3 regions of the Streptomyces sp. NPDC001663 genome follow, and region 2 is predicted to be linked to each of the others. Evidence: riboswitches for the same ligand, from Rfam matches in the RefSeq annotation. Region 2 holds a riboswitch; each other region holds the start of a gene.
What was found. A riboswitch is a leader RNA that binds a small molecule or an ion and turns the genes downstream of it on or off. The one in region 2 is predicted to bind S-adenosylmethionine.
Positions count from the first base shown of each region.

Region 1: another riboswitch for S-adenosylmethionine. It lies ahead of ACFY1L_RS26360 (aminotransferase class V-fold PLP-dependent enzyme); the one in region 2 lies ahead of ACFY1L_RS01160 (amino acid ABC transporter permease).
Region 3: another riboswitch for S-adenosylmethionine. It lies ahead of ACFY1L_RS46585 (putative leader peptide); the one in region 2 lies ahead of ACFY1L_RS01160 (amino acid ABC transporter permease).

Region 1 is NZ_JBIAUR010000008.1:257,776-262,381, reverse strand. Features, by position in the region: gene ACFY1L_RS26370 (cytochrome bc complex cytochrome b subunit) at 1-851, shown strand, start outside; gene trpD (anthranilate phosphoribosyltransferase) at 990-2,054, shown strand; SAM riboswitch class IV at 2,129-2,245, shown strand; gene ACFY1L_RS26360 (aminotransferase class V-fold PLP-dependent enzyme) at 2,409-3,770, shown strand; gene ACFY1L_RS26355 (PQQ-binding-like beta-propeller repeat protein) at 3,838-4,606, shown strand, end outside.
Region 2 is NZ_JBIAUR010000001.1:242,706-247,311, reverse strand. Features, by position in the region: gene ACFY1L_RS01175 (hypothetical protein) at 1-691, opposite strand, end outside; gene ACFY1L_RS01170 (putative leader peptide) at 952-1,065, shown strand; gene ACFY1L_RS01165 (glutathione S-transferase C-terminal domain-containing protein) at 1,198-2,094, shown strand; SAM riboswitch class IV at 2,161-2,270, shown strand; gene ACFY1L_RS01160 (amino acid ABC transporter permease) at 2,613-3,593, shown strand; gene ACFY1L_RS01155 (amino acid ABC transporter ATP-binding protein) at 3,590-4,387, shown strand; gene ACFY1L_RS01150 (ABC transporter substrate-binding protein) at 4,481-4,606, shown strand, end outside.
Region 3 is NZ_JBIAUR010000021.1:85,928-90,533, forward strand. Features, by position in the region: gene ACFY1L_RS46570 (ABC transporter substrate-binding protein) at 1-509, opposite strand, end outside; gene ACFY1L_RS46575 (putative leader peptide) at 654-734, opposite strand; gene ACFY1L_RS46580 (winged helix-turn-helix domain-containing protein) at 926-1,711, shown strand; SAM riboswitch class IV at 1,822-1,931, shown strand; gene ACFY1L_RS46585 (putative leader peptide) at 1,961-2,083, shown strand; gene ACFY1L_RS46590 (hypothetical protein) at 2,545-2,853, shown strand; gene ACFY1L_RS46595 (DUF1684 domain-containing protein) at 2,850-3,674, shown strand; gene ACFY1L_RS46600 (LLM class flavin-dependent oxidoreductase) at 3,723-4,606, shown strand, end outside.

The sequences.
Region 1 (4,606 bases), on a different contig from region 2:
CGGTGTACATGGCGAAGGCCGGCGGCTTCTTCTTCCTGGTCTTCGGTGTCATCGCGGCCATCGCGGCGATCGCCTCGATCAACCCGATCTGGGCCATGGGCCCCTACCGTCCGGACCAGGTGTCGACCGGCGCCCAGCCCGACTGGTACATGGGCTTCTCCGAGGGCCTGATCCGTGTCATGCCGGGCTGGGAGATCAACCTGTGGGGCCACACGCTCGTCCTGGGTGTGTTCATCCCGCTGGTGATCTTCCCGCTGGTCCTGGTCTCGATCGCGGTCTACCCGTTCATCGAGTCCTGGGTCACCGGCGACCGGCGCGAGCACCACATCCTGGACCGCCCGCGCAACGCCCCGACGCGTACCGCCTTCGGTGCGGCGTGGATCTCCTGGTACTTCGTGCTGCTCGTCGGTGGTGGCAACGACCTCTGGGCGACCCACTTCCACCTGTCGATCAACTCGATCACCTGGTTCGTCCGCTGCGCGTTCTTCATCGTGCCGGTGCTCACGTTCATCGCCACCAAGCGGATCTGCCTCGGCCTGCAGCGCCGGGACAAGGACAAGGTGCTGCACGGCCGCGAGTCGGGCATCATCAAGCGCCTGCCGCACGGTGAGTTCATCGAGGTGCACGAGCCGCTCAGCCAGGACGCGCTGCACACCCTCACGGCGCACGAGCAGTACAAGCCGCTCGAGATCGGCCCGACGGTCGACGAGAACGGCGTCGAGCGCAAGGTGAAGGGCGCCGAGAAGCTGCGCGCCAAGCTCAGCGAGGCGTACTACGGCGAGGAGTCCCAGATCCCGAAGCCGACCGTCGAGGAGTACAAGGAGATCACGAGCGGCCACGGCCACCACTGATCGCTGCGCTCGCCACGCGCACCAGAAGGGCCCCGTCCGGTGTTCGGACGGGGCCCTTCTCCATGCCCCTGAGCTGGATAGGGTGGGGATGCGCATGTGGGATGCGCACTTTCCTCTACGACACCCAGGAGCGGCCGTATGAGCGCTGTGACCCCCGCTGGAGGCGACACCGCGGCGGGCCGTTCCTGGCCCAGGCTGCTGAACGGCCTGCTGGACGGCCACGACCTCACCGCCGACGACACCGCCTGGGCGATGGACCTGATCATGCGCGGCGAGGCGACCGACGCCCAGATCGCCGGGTTCGCGGTGGCCCTGCGGGCCAAGGGCGAGACCGTCGAGGAGATCACCGGCCTGGTCCGGACGATGTACGAGCACGCGAACGTGATCGAGGTGCCCGGACGGACCGTGGACATCGTCGGGACGGGTGGCGACGGCGCGAAGACGGTGAACATCTCCACGATGTCGTCGATCGTCATCGCCGGCACGGGCGCGAAGGTCGTCAAGCACGGCAACCGGGCCGCTTCCTCGGCTTCGGGTGCCTCGGACGTCCTGGAGAAGCTGGGCGTCAATCTGGAGCTGACGCCGAAGCGGGTGGCGGAGGTCGCCGAGGAAGCCGGGATCACCTTCTGCTTCGCCGTCAAGTTCCACCCGGCGCTGCGTCATGTGGCCGCCGCCCGTGGGCAGTTGGGCATCCGGACGACCTTCAACGCCCTGGGCCCGCTGACCAACCCGGCCAAGGTGAAGGCCCAGGCGGTGGGTGTCGCCGACCCGCGTCTGGCGCCGCTCATCGCCGGCGTCCTCGCCGAGCGCGGCAACTCCTCCCTGGTCTTCCGCGGTGACGACGGCTTCGACGAGCTGACGACCACGTCCACCTCCCGGGTGTGGATCGTCCGCGACGGCAAGGTCACCGAGGAGTCGTTCGACCCGCGGGACGTGGGCATCGAGCTGGTCCCGGTGGAGGCGCTGCGGGGTGCCGACCCGGCGTACAACGCCGAGGTCGCCCGCCGCCTCCTGGACGGCGAGAAGGGCCCCGTCCGCGACGCCGTACTCCTGAACTCGGCGGCGGCCCTGGTGGCCCTCGACCCGGGCCCCGGCACCCTGGCCGAGCAGATCCGCGCCGGCATGGAGAAGGCGGCGGAGTCGATCGACTCCGGGTCGGCGAAGCGGGTGCTGGAGCGCTGGGTGGCGGCCAGCAACAAGTAGCCGACAGGCGCTGCGGTCCCGTAATTCGGACACGGGTTGCGGGACCGCGATCACTTCACGTACGTTCCTTTCCAGGTCATGAGTGACAGTCATGAGGCCCCGGCCGACTGTCCGGCAACCCTCCGTCCGTGGCGGGGTGCCCCGGGTGAAGACCAGGCCGTAGGCAGCGAGGTCTACGGCAAGCGCGGGCCCCTCTCGAAACCAGGGGTCCTGGTCGTTCGAGGGAGTCTTCTGTGAGCAAGCGAATGCGATAGGGCGTCGAGCCCCGCCTCCGCATACCCCTTTCACCTTCTCCCGTGCCGTCGACGCACCGTCCGGTACGGCGATTCCGCTTACCCCTCACAGGAGTTCGCCATGTCTGTCTCCACCGCTGCCGCCGCCACCGCCATTTGTGCTCCGCTGCCCGTTCTGGGCAGGGATGTCACCGTCCCGCTCGTCACGGGCGGCGAAGTCACCTACGCCGCGCTCGACTACGCGGCCAGCGCCCCGGCCCTGCAGCGCGTCTGGGACGACGTGGCGGCCTACGCCCCGTACTACGGCAGCGTCCACCGCGGCGCCGGCTACCTCTCGCAGCTCTCCACCGACCTGTTCGAGAACGCCCGCAGGACGGTCGCCGAGTTCCTGGACTGCCGCGCCGACGACCAGCTGATCTTCACCCGCTCGACCACGGACTCCCTGAACCTCCTCGCCGCCGCGCTCCCCGCCGACTGCCAGGTCTTCGTCTTCGAGACCGAGCACCACGCCTCGCTGCTGCCCTGGAAGGACGCCCGGGTCACCTACCTCAACGCCCCGCGCACTCCGCAGCAGGCCGTCGAGACCCTGGAGCGCGCCCTCGCCGACCGCGACCCGTTCGGCCCGGCCCTGGTCTGCGTCACCGGCGCCTCGAACGTCACCGGCGAGCTGTGGCCGGTCCGCGAACTCGCCGCCGCGGCCCACGCGCACGGCGCCCGCATCGTTCTGGACGCCGCCCAACTGGCCCCGCACCACCCGCTCTCCGTCCAGGACCTCGACGTCGATTGGGTCGCCTTCTCCGGCCACAAGCTGTACGCGCCCTTCGGCTCCGGCGTCCTGGCCGGCCGCGCCGACTGGCTGCAGGCGGCCGACCCCTACCTCGCGGGCGGCGGCGCCAGCCGCAAGGTCACCCGGCGCGAGGACGGCGGCGTGGACGTGGAGTGGCACGACAGCGCCGCCCGGCACGAGGCGGGCTCGCCGAACGTGATCGGCGCCTACTCCATCGCGTCGGCCTGCAAGGCGCTGACCGAGGCCGGCTTCGACACCCTGGTCGCCCGCGAGCAGTACCTGATCGAGAAGGTGCGGGCGGGCCTGGCCGAGGTCCCGGAGATCCGGATCCTCTCCCTCTTCGGCGACGACGCCCCGCGGGTCGGCGTGATCTCCTTCGTCGTCGAGGGCTGGAACAGCTCCCACTTCGCCGCCGCCCTCTCCGCCGAGTACGGCATCGGCGTCCGCGACGGCCTCTTCTGCGCCCACCCGCTGGTCCGCACCCTCCTGGGCAGCGACCCGCAGACCCAGGGCGAGTGCGGCGCCCCCGAGGCCGCCCCGGGCGAGAAGTCCCTCAACGCGATCCGCGTCAGCTTCGGCGCCGGCACCCCCGACGAGCACGTCGAGCGCTTCGTCACCGCAGTCAAGGAGCTGGTGACGATTGGCGCGAAGTGGCAGTACCGGACCGAGGACGGCCGCTGCGTGCCGGCGGTCTGACCCGACGTACGTCGTCTGACGTATACGCTCCCCTTCGTCAGCCGGACGCTGGACGGGGGGAGCACGGGTGGAGGCGCTGCGCGCGAACGATCCGCGGTGGATCGGGCCGTACGAGGTGCTGGGCAGACTCGGCGCGGGCGGGATGGGCGAGGTGTACCTCGCGGAGGGCCGCGGGGGTCCACGGCTGGCCGTGAAGGTGGTGCGGGCCGAACACGCGGAGGACCGCACCTTCCGGGCCCGGTTCCGTCAGGAGGTACGGGCCGCGCAGACCATCGGCGGGACGGGCACCTACACCGCCCGGGTGGTGGACGCGGACACCGAGGCCGAACGGCCGTGGATGGCCACGGAGTTCGTCGAGGGGCCGAATCTGCGCGACGCCGTCCTCGACCACGGCGCGCTGCCCGAGCAGGCGGTACGGCTCCTGGCGGGCGCCCTCGGCGAGGCGCTCACCGCGATCCACGCCAAGGGGATGGTCCACCGGGACCTGAAGCCCTCCAACATCCTGCTCTCGCCGGACGGCCCGAGAGTCATCGACTTCGGGATCGTACGAGCCCTGGAGGCGACCGCGCTGACCAACACCGGCGCGGTCGTCGGCTCGGTGGGGTACGTCTCGCCGGAGCAGATCCGCAACGGCGCCGAGGTCGGCCCGCCCAGCGACGTCTTCTCCCTGGGCGCGGTCCTCGCCCATGCCGCCGCCGGCCGGGAGCCCTTCGGTGAGGGCCAGGACTCGGTGATCCTGCTCCGCATCCTGACCCGCGACTTCGATCTCTCCGGAGTGCCCGACGGCCTGCGCGAGCTGGTGGAGGCCTGCCTGCGCGAGCAACCCGCCGACCGGC
Region 2 (4,606 bases):
CGGCATTGGTGAACCTCACCGTCACGGGGACCGTGTCGCCGACCTTGCCCTTCAGGTCGGCTCCCGTCACCTGGAAGTCGGCCGTGTTCTTCGCGGTGACCTTGACGTCGACCGCGTCCCAGTCGGGGTGCTGGCTGTAGCCGGGGTCGGCCGGGGTGGCGTCGGGCTGCTTGACCAGTTTGACCACGGGGCCGGTTCCGCGGACGGGCTCGGAAGCGCCGTCCGTGGGGGCGGGGTCGGTGGTGTCGACCACCACCCGAAGCCTGTCGTACAGCGCGCGGTCGAGTGCCTTCAGCGTCAGGGCCTTCTCGGGTGCGTAGACGGCGCCGGGTTCGACGGTCTGGTCGAACTCGCAGACCGCGTACGACTTGCTGGGCGCCTCGTCGAAGGAACCGACCTCGTAGCGAAGGCAGTTGGAGGGCAGATCGGTGTGGCTCAGTCCGCGGGTGACGGAGTACGACAGGTAGACCTTGTCGACCGAGCCGTTGCCGCTGTTGGTGAAGGCGGCCGGCACGTCGAAGGTGCTGCCGGGCTTCACCCCGTCGATCGGCGCGATGTTGCTCAGAGTCAGCACGGCTCCGGTGTCGTCATCGGCGACGGCCGGCGCGGCGCCCAGCGCCAGCAAGGCGGCGGCACCGAGGGCGCCGGCGGTCTGTCGGAGCGGACGAAGGCCGGTAGAGCTCTGGGGCATGGGGGTCCTCTGAGGTGAAGCATCGGCGTCGGTCGGACGAACTGCGGGGGAACGCGAGTTCCTCAACAACAGACAGCCTCCGACCGCGAATGGTTGCACCGGGGAATCATGTGGCGGCTGGGGTCCGGGATGCCGGTGTCCGGACGGTTGGAGTGAGCCGGTGTCCGGCCCACTGTCCGCGATGCGGGACGGCCCTCTTGACGCCGCCTCCGCCTCGATCGACACTCCAGAGGGGAATCCTAGTGAATAGGTAGGGAAACATGAGGCGCCTGGAACCGGTCACCGTCCGAGTGAGCCGTTCGCCTCTCCTTCTCACCTCCCGCCGTCACATCGACCTGCAGCGCGTCTGCAGTGCGATCAGGCTCCAGGGCTGAGCCGCGCCCATCCCGCGCCGACGGCGTCCCCCTGGGGGAGTCGTCCCCACCTGCGCGCACAGGTGAGCCCTGCTCCCTCGCCCGACGTCGCTTCCGCCGCGCGTACGTCCGCGCCCGCTCCCGGGGAGAGTCATGACCGTCACACCGCTGGCCGCCCACGCGTCCGACCGGCCCGCGCCCGCCTTCCGCGGTCGCATCGGCAGGGACGCGCGCAGTGGCCACTACGCCGTACCCGGCCGCTACCGACTCCATCTGTCCACCGCGTGTCCCGACGGCCTGCGCATCGCCGTCACCCACAGCCTGCTGGGCCTGGACGCCGCCTGTCCGGCGACCTTCCTGCCCGCCGTCCCCGACTGTCCGGAGGGCGGCCACTCGGCCCTGCGGCCGCTGTACGAGGCGAGCGCCCACCGGTACTCCGGTCCGGCCGTCGCGCCGGTGCTCAGCGACGACTGGTCCGGACGCATCGTCAGCACGCACGCCCCGGACATCATGCGCGACCTCGCCCGCCGCTTCGGCGGCGACCGCCCCTCGCCGTACCCGTGCGGCGCGGAGTCGGAGATCGAGGCCGTGGAGCGGATGTGCGCGCAGGGCATCGAACAGGCCGCGCAGAGCGCCGGATCGGCCGGCGGCGAGCAGTCGGAGCGCGCGGCGGCGCTTGAGACACTGCTCGAGACGCTGGGCGCGCTGGAGCGGTGGCTGGTCGGCCGCACATACATGATCCGCGACGAAGTCACCGCCGCGGACGTTGAGTTGTGGGTCGCACTGGTCCAACTCGACACCGTCCACCGCAACCACCTGGACGCCGGCGCGGTGCAGCGCATCGCCGACCATCCGGTGCTGTGGGCCTACGCCCGCCGACTGGCCGCCCACCCGGCCTTCGGCAGGCATCTCGACCTGGACGGCATCGCCCGGCGCCACCACGACCGTTGTCAGGGCCTGGAGGCCGCCGGCGCCGCTGTCCAGATCCTGGACTGGGCGGCCCATGTCTCCGACGGAAACGGGACCGGACCGCAGGTCAACAGGCCCTGAGTCGTTCCACACAGTGGACCGGCGTTGACATCCGTTCGGCCAGTTGTCTTAATTACGGCTCAGAACGGTCATGAGCGTCAGCGACAAGCCCTGGCTAGCTGACCGGCAACCCTCGCTCCGCGGTGGGGTGCCCCAGGTGACGACCGGACCGGATGACGTTTCGGTAAGCGCGAGGCCCACGGGCCAGAACAGTGACGGTGACACCATGTACGCAGCTCCCAGGACGGCCGCACGCCGCCCTCAGGGCTGCGTACAGCCGTACGCGAACCTGCTGAACCTGTTCGCCGCCAACCGTGCCGTCGATCTGCTCCGCGTGAACAGCGCACTGTGTACCGCACCGGGCTGTGCCCGTTGCCGGGGCTGACACCTCTCCTCAGCCTCCGCACCCCGACGAACACCCGCCCGCACGGCGTGTCGTCGTCCGCCCAGCCCCCGGTCCCGTGCATTCCAGTGCGCTGCGTCCTGTCGTGGCGTGCGGTCTTCGCGGTCCGGGGTGACCGACTCAGCCGGAGCCCACCATGAGTGAACCCCCAGGCGTCACCGTCACCGCCCCCGAGGCGCCGCCCGCCGACGCCCCGTCAAAACCCCTCGCCGCACAGCGAGTTCTGCCGCTGCGCAGGCCGGGGCGCTGGATCGCCACCGCCGTCGTGCTGGTCCTCGTGGCCCAGTTCGTGCACGGCCTGACGACCAACCCCTTCTACCAGTGGGACCGCTTCGGGTACTGGTTCCTGCGGCCGAACATCGTCGACGGCCTGCTGATCACCCTCGAAGTGACGGCCTACAGCGCCGTGTTGGGCCTCCTCGGCGGCATCGTCCTCGCCCTGGCCCGGCTGTCGAAGAGCCCGGTGCTGCGTGCCGTCAGCTGGACGTACATCTGGGCGCTGCGCTCCATCCCGCTGATCGTGGTGCTGCTCTTCCTCTACAACTTCAGTGCCCTGTACAAGACGTTGAGCGTCGGCGTCCCCTTCGGGCCGGCCTTCTTCTCCTTCGACGAGTCGAAGCTCGCCACCGACATGGTCATCGCCGTCATCGGCCTCAGCCTCAACGAGGCTGCCTACGCCGCCGAAGTCGTCCGCGGCGGCATCCTCTCCGTCGACCAGGGGCAGCACGAGGCCGCATCGGCGCTCGGCCTGCCGAGGAGCTACCAGTTCACGAAGATCGTCTTCCCGCAGGCGCTGAGGTCGATCACCCCGAACTACGTCAACCAGCTGATCGGCCTGATCAAGAGCACCTCACTGGTGTTCTACGTCTCGCTGCTCGACCTCTTCGGCACCGCGCAGTCCATGGGCGCCACCTACCCCGGCGACATCGTGCCGCTGCTGCTGGTCGCCACCGTCTGGTACCTGATCCTGACGAGCGTCGTCTCCGTCATCCAGTTCTACGTCGAGCGGTACTTCGCCCGGGGCGCCACCCGCACCCTCCCGCCGACGCCGTTGCAGAAGCTCCGCACCGGTCTCACCGACCTGCGAGCCCGCATCCGCCGGGAGGCCGCCGTATGACCGCGAAGACCCTCGAGCCCCTGGCGGATGTCGAGGCGGCCACCGTCGAGGTGCACGACGTGCATAAGTGGTACGGCGCCCACCGGGTGCTGAACGGCGTCGACCTGACGGTGCGGCCGGGCGAGGTGACCGTGATCCTCGGCCCGTCCGGCTCCGGCAAGTCCACCCTGCTGCGGGTCATCAACCACCTGGAGAAGCCGGAGATCGGCCACGTCAGCATCAACGGCGAGCTGATCGGTGTGAAGCGGCACGGCGAGCGGCTGAAGGAGCTGAGCGAGCGGGCCATCCTGACCCAGCGCGGCCGGATCGGTTTCGTCTTCCAGAACTTCAACCTCTTCCCGCACCTGACGGTCCTGGACAACGTGGCCGCCGCCCCGGTCGCCACCGGGAGGCTCGGCAAGCCCGAAGCCCAGGAACTCGCCCGCGGGCTGCTCGGCCGGGTCGGGCTCGCCGACAAGACCGGCGCCTACCCGCGGCAGCTCTCCGGCGGCCAGCAGCAGCGCGTGGCCATCGCCCGCGCCCTCGCCCTGCGCCCCGGTGTCATCCTCTTCGACGAGCCGACCTCCGCCCTCGACCCCGAACTCGTCGGTGAAGTCCTCGCCGTCATCAAGGACTTGGCGACCAGCGGCACCACCCTCGTCATCGTCACCCACGAGATCGGCTTCGCCCGCGAGATCGCCGACCGGGTCGTCTTCATCGACGGCGGAAGGATTGTCGAGCAGGGCCCGCCCTCCGAGGTCCTCGACAAGCCACAGCACGAGCGGACCAGGGACTTCCTGAGCAAGGTCCTCTGACCCGCCGCACCCCCGTCGCGACCCCACGGCGCGCCCACGACCTCCCCCCACGCCACCGCCCGCATCACCCTCTCCCAGCGACAAGGAACGGCCATGTCTACCCACTTCACCCGACGCAGCCTGATACGCGGCATCACCGCGGCGACCGCCGTCGCCACCCTCGCCACCGGGCTCGCCGCCTGCGGTGGTGACAGCGACGCCGCCACCAGCACCGACGCC
Region 3 (4,606 bases), on a different contig from region 2:
ACGGTGTCGAAGGCGGACAGGGCGGCCGACTTGTTCTTCGGGTCGAGCAGCCGGTCGAAGGACGCCTTGACGGTGGCGGCGTCGAGCTTTGTGCCGTCGGAGAAGGTGACACCCTCGCGCAGGGTGAAGGTCCACTTGCGGGCGGACGAGTCCGAGGTCCACTTGGTGGCCAGCCGGGGCACCAGCTCGAAGTCCTTGTCCAGCCAGATCAGATACTCGGCGACCAGCTGGTAGAGCGCGATCGCGCTGCCGTCGTACGCCGTCACCGGGTCGACGGAGGTGGGCGGCGGCGGGGTACCCACGCGAAGGGTGCCGCCGTGCTTGGCCGGGCCCGAGGCCGAGGCCGTCGCCCCGGCCGACGCGTCGTCCGTGGCGCTCGGGGCGCAGGCCGCGAGCAGGGCGGCCAGGGTGCCGCCGCCGGCGAGGGCGAGGAAGCCGCGTCGGGAGGGTCCGGCGGGCAGGAGGTCCTGCCAGTGCTGGGGCAGCGCGCCGTCATCGGATGCAGGCATGGGTTCTCCAGAAAATGACCGACGGCACGGCACAACCGTGGGGAGCTGTACGCGGGCGTGGCGGAGCAGGCAGGAAGGCTGGGGGGAAGGTGACAGGGGCCGAGGGCCGTCAGAAAGCCGACGCGGTGCGCGCGGTCGGATGCCTCAGCGCCGCGGACAGGCGCACGTGCCGACGCGCGCCAGATCCACGTGGATCCTCCGGGTCAGCAGCGAGTTCGCGGTCACGACTCATTGATAACAGCGGAGATCGGGGGCAGACAATGCGGGACTTGTTTCAGAATCGAGAAACTCTCCGGCAAAACTCCGCTCGTACACTTCCGGCATGACCGACTCCACGCGCTTCACGGCCGACTGTCGCCGCCCCGGTTCCGACGACCACCGGCCGTTCCCGAGGCACGACACAGGAGTTGCCCCCGATGCAGTCCCCAGCGCGCACACGGCCCGAAGGCCCTGCGGGCACTGACCCCAGAGGCTGCGCCCCTCGGGTCCACCCGTCGATCGACGACCTGCTGGCACGGGCCCGCACTCGCCTCGACCGGATCACTCCGAAAGACGCGGCCCGCGAACTGGCCGACGGCGCCCTGCTGGTGGACGTCCGCGCGGACATGGTGCGGCGGGCGGAGGGCGAGATCCCCGGCTCCCTCGTCATGGACCGGAACGTGCTGGAGTGGCGGCTCGACCCCTGCAGCGCGTGGCGGATCGAGGAGGCGGCCGACCACTGTCTGCGCGCCATCATCATGTGCTCCCAGGGCTACATGTCGAGCATGGCCGCCGCCGGACTGCACGATCTCGGCCTGCTGCGGGCCACCGACATCATCGGCGGCTACGAGGCCTGGCGCGCCTCCGGCCTGCCTGTGGTGCCCGGCGGCACGATGCCCGGGTCGTACGTGGCCACCGCACCGTCCCCGATCAGCCTCGATCCGGGCGGGCAGCGCATGCTGGTCGACGGCGCTCCCGTCGCCCTCACACCGCTGGAGTTCCGGCTCCTCACCGCACTCCTGCGCGGCAACGGCCGCGTGATCCGCCGTGAGGACCTGCGCGCGGGCCTGGGCGAATGGGCGGGCAGCCGCAGCCGCTCCGTCGACCTGCACATCCACCGCATCCGCCGCAAACTCGGACCGCGCGCCGCAGCCCTGCTCACCACGGAGCGAGGCGTGGGCTTCCGCCTGCGCGCGACACCCGCACCGGTCGACACACCCTGACAACATCGCTCACGACCAGCACGCGCGAGAGCGCGGACGCGCCGACGCGTGTTGTCCGACTCACCTCGCGATATTGACTGATTACAACCGAGATCGATAAAGTTTCAACTGGCATTGAGTGTCAGCATCGAGCCCTGGCTTGCTGACCGGCAACCCTCCGACGCGGTGGGGTGCTCCAGGTGAAAGCCCGGCCGGGTCGCCGACCCGGCAAGCGCGTGTCCCCGTTGCAGGGGCCTGGAACACGGAGGAATGATCGTGCGGCACAGCAGCGTCTCGAGTCCCTCCGTCCTGGCCGCCGCGACCCTCTCCCGGTTCTCCCGCCGACGCCACATCGACCTGCAGCGCATCACAAGCTGCCTGTGTCAGGGCTGACTTCACTCCCGTCGGCTGTCCGAGAACGTTCACCGCTGGTTTTGACGCCCGCACCGAACTCCTGTTCTTTCCCCGCCTCATCCCTCTCTGGACGTGTCGCTCTTCCTCGGGAGCAACACCCCTCACGCCTCTTCACCGTCCGCACGGACCCGTGCGTGACGGCTGTCGAGTAGGAGAACTCATTCCGTGAGATCGCATCCGGATTCCCGCCCTGGCCGATGGGCGGCACTGCCCTCTCTCCAGCGTCGCCGGCGTCGCCCGGGTGACGCGTGCGGAGGTGCTGCGGGTGCGGCAGGCGGTTTTCGTCGAGGCGTCGCGCACGTGCGGGTCCTGCTGGGTCTCGGTCCTCGGCCAGCACGTGCCGCCCAACACGGCGGGCCCGGTGATCGTCCTGGCCAGCTGTCCGGCGGCCCGCGGCAGCGCGCCGCGATCGCCCGCGCCCTGGCGCTCTCCCCGACGCGATGTTCTGCGACGAGCCGGTGTCCGCACTCGACGCCTCGTTCCAGGCCCAGATCCTCGACCTGCTCGCCGAACTGCGGGCCGACACCGGGGTGACGCACCTGTTCATCTCTCACGACCTGGCCGCCATACGCCGGATCGCGCACGAGGTCGCCGTCATGCGGGCCGGCCGCTTCGTGGAGACAGGCACCACCGAAGATCTGTTCACCCACCCCCGCCACTCGCACACCCGCGAACTGCTCGTGGCGATCCCCGGCGGCTGCTACGCCAAGGCCGCGTCCGAATCTCTCGAAGCGAAGGAACACACGTGACCGTTCAGGACACCACCGCAGACCTGTCCGCCTTCATCCGCGACTGGCAGGAGTGGCACACCAGGCAGGAGGAACGACTCGCCGACCCCCACGGATTCCTTGCGATCACCGGCCTGCACTGGCTCGGCCACGAGCCGCAGCACTTCCCGGACGCTCCGGGCGCCTGGTCGACCGGCACCGACGGGGTCGTCGTGGTCCTCGACGACGGCGAGGAACTGATCATCGACGGGACCTCCGTCCGCGGCGAGCACCGCTTCGGGGTGCTCCCGGAGCGCGGCGGAGTCGACGCGGTCTGGGGCGACGCCGTGATCGAGGTGGCCAAGCGCGGTGGACACGACATTGTCCGCCCCCGGCACCCTGACACCCCGCTGCGCACCGCCTTCACCGGCACACCAGCCTACGCCCCGCATCCGCGCTGGGCGGTGACCGGCCGCTACACGGCCTTCGACGACCCGCGGCCGACGACCGTGGGCGCGGCGGTCGAGGGCCTCGAGCACGTGTATGACGCGCCGGGCCGGGTCGAGTTCGAGCTGGACGGACGGCCCCTGGCACTGACCGCGTTCCCCGGACACAGCCCGGGCAGCCTGCTGGTGCTGTTCACCGACGCGACCTCCGGGATCACCACCTACGCAGCCAACCGGGCCCTCGCCCTCGACCCGCCCGACGCCGACGGCACGGTCGTCCTGGACTTCAACCGAGCGACGAACCTGCCGTGCGCCTACACCGACCTGGCCACCTGCCCGCTGCCGCCGGCCGAGAACCGGCTGCCCGTGGCGATCGAGGCCGGGGAGAAGATCCCTCGCGAGCGGGGCGGGTCCTGAGCACCGGGCGCCACCGAGACGACCACGACCCAGAGGGACGAACACCGCATGAGCACCCCCGCGATCAGCTCGCTGGCCTTTCTCACCCCGGGCAACTTCGCCGACGACGACCCATACACCGGACTGGAGGAGACACTGCGACTGTTCGAGTACGGCGAACGGCTGGGCTTCGACGGCGCCTGGATCCGGCAGCGCCATCTCGAGCACGGTGTCGGCTCGGCCGCGGTCTTCCTCGCCGCGGCGAGCCAGCGCACCGAGCGGGTCGAGCTGGGGACCGCGGTCATCCCGATCGGGTACGAGAGCCCGTTCCGGCTCGCCGAGGACCTGGCGCTGGCCGACGTGCTGTCCCGCGGCCGGCTGCAGATCGGCTTCAGCACCGGAATGCCGCACGCCGAGCTCCTCGGCGACCTGGTGTACGACGGGGACTGGCGCAGCTTCGACCTGTCCTACGGCAGGATCGCCCGCGTCATCGACCATCTGCGCGGCGACTACCTCGGTGGCCCGGACACGGTGATCCAGTCGCCGGGCAACACCCAGCGACCGCGCCTGCAGCCGCACAACCCCGGCCTGGTGGACCGGGTCTGGTACGGCGGCGGCAGTCTGCGCTCGATCCGATGGGCCGCCGAGCACGGCCTGAACCTGCTCAGCGGCAACATCGTCACCGGCGAGGGCACCGACGACTTCACCACGGCCCAGCTCACCCTGCTCTCCGAGTACCGCCGGTCCCTTCCCGGGAACCGGCCGACCCGGGTGGCGCTGGGCCGGGTGATCGTGCCGTTCGACAGCGCCGACGCGACGACCCGGGCCCGCTACCGGGAGTACGCGGCCGGTCGGCACCAGCGCACCCTGGCACCGCAGGGTCCGAAGCGGACCCTGTTCGCCTCGGACGTGGTCGGGACCGCGGAACAGATCCTGGAGCAACTGACCGCGGA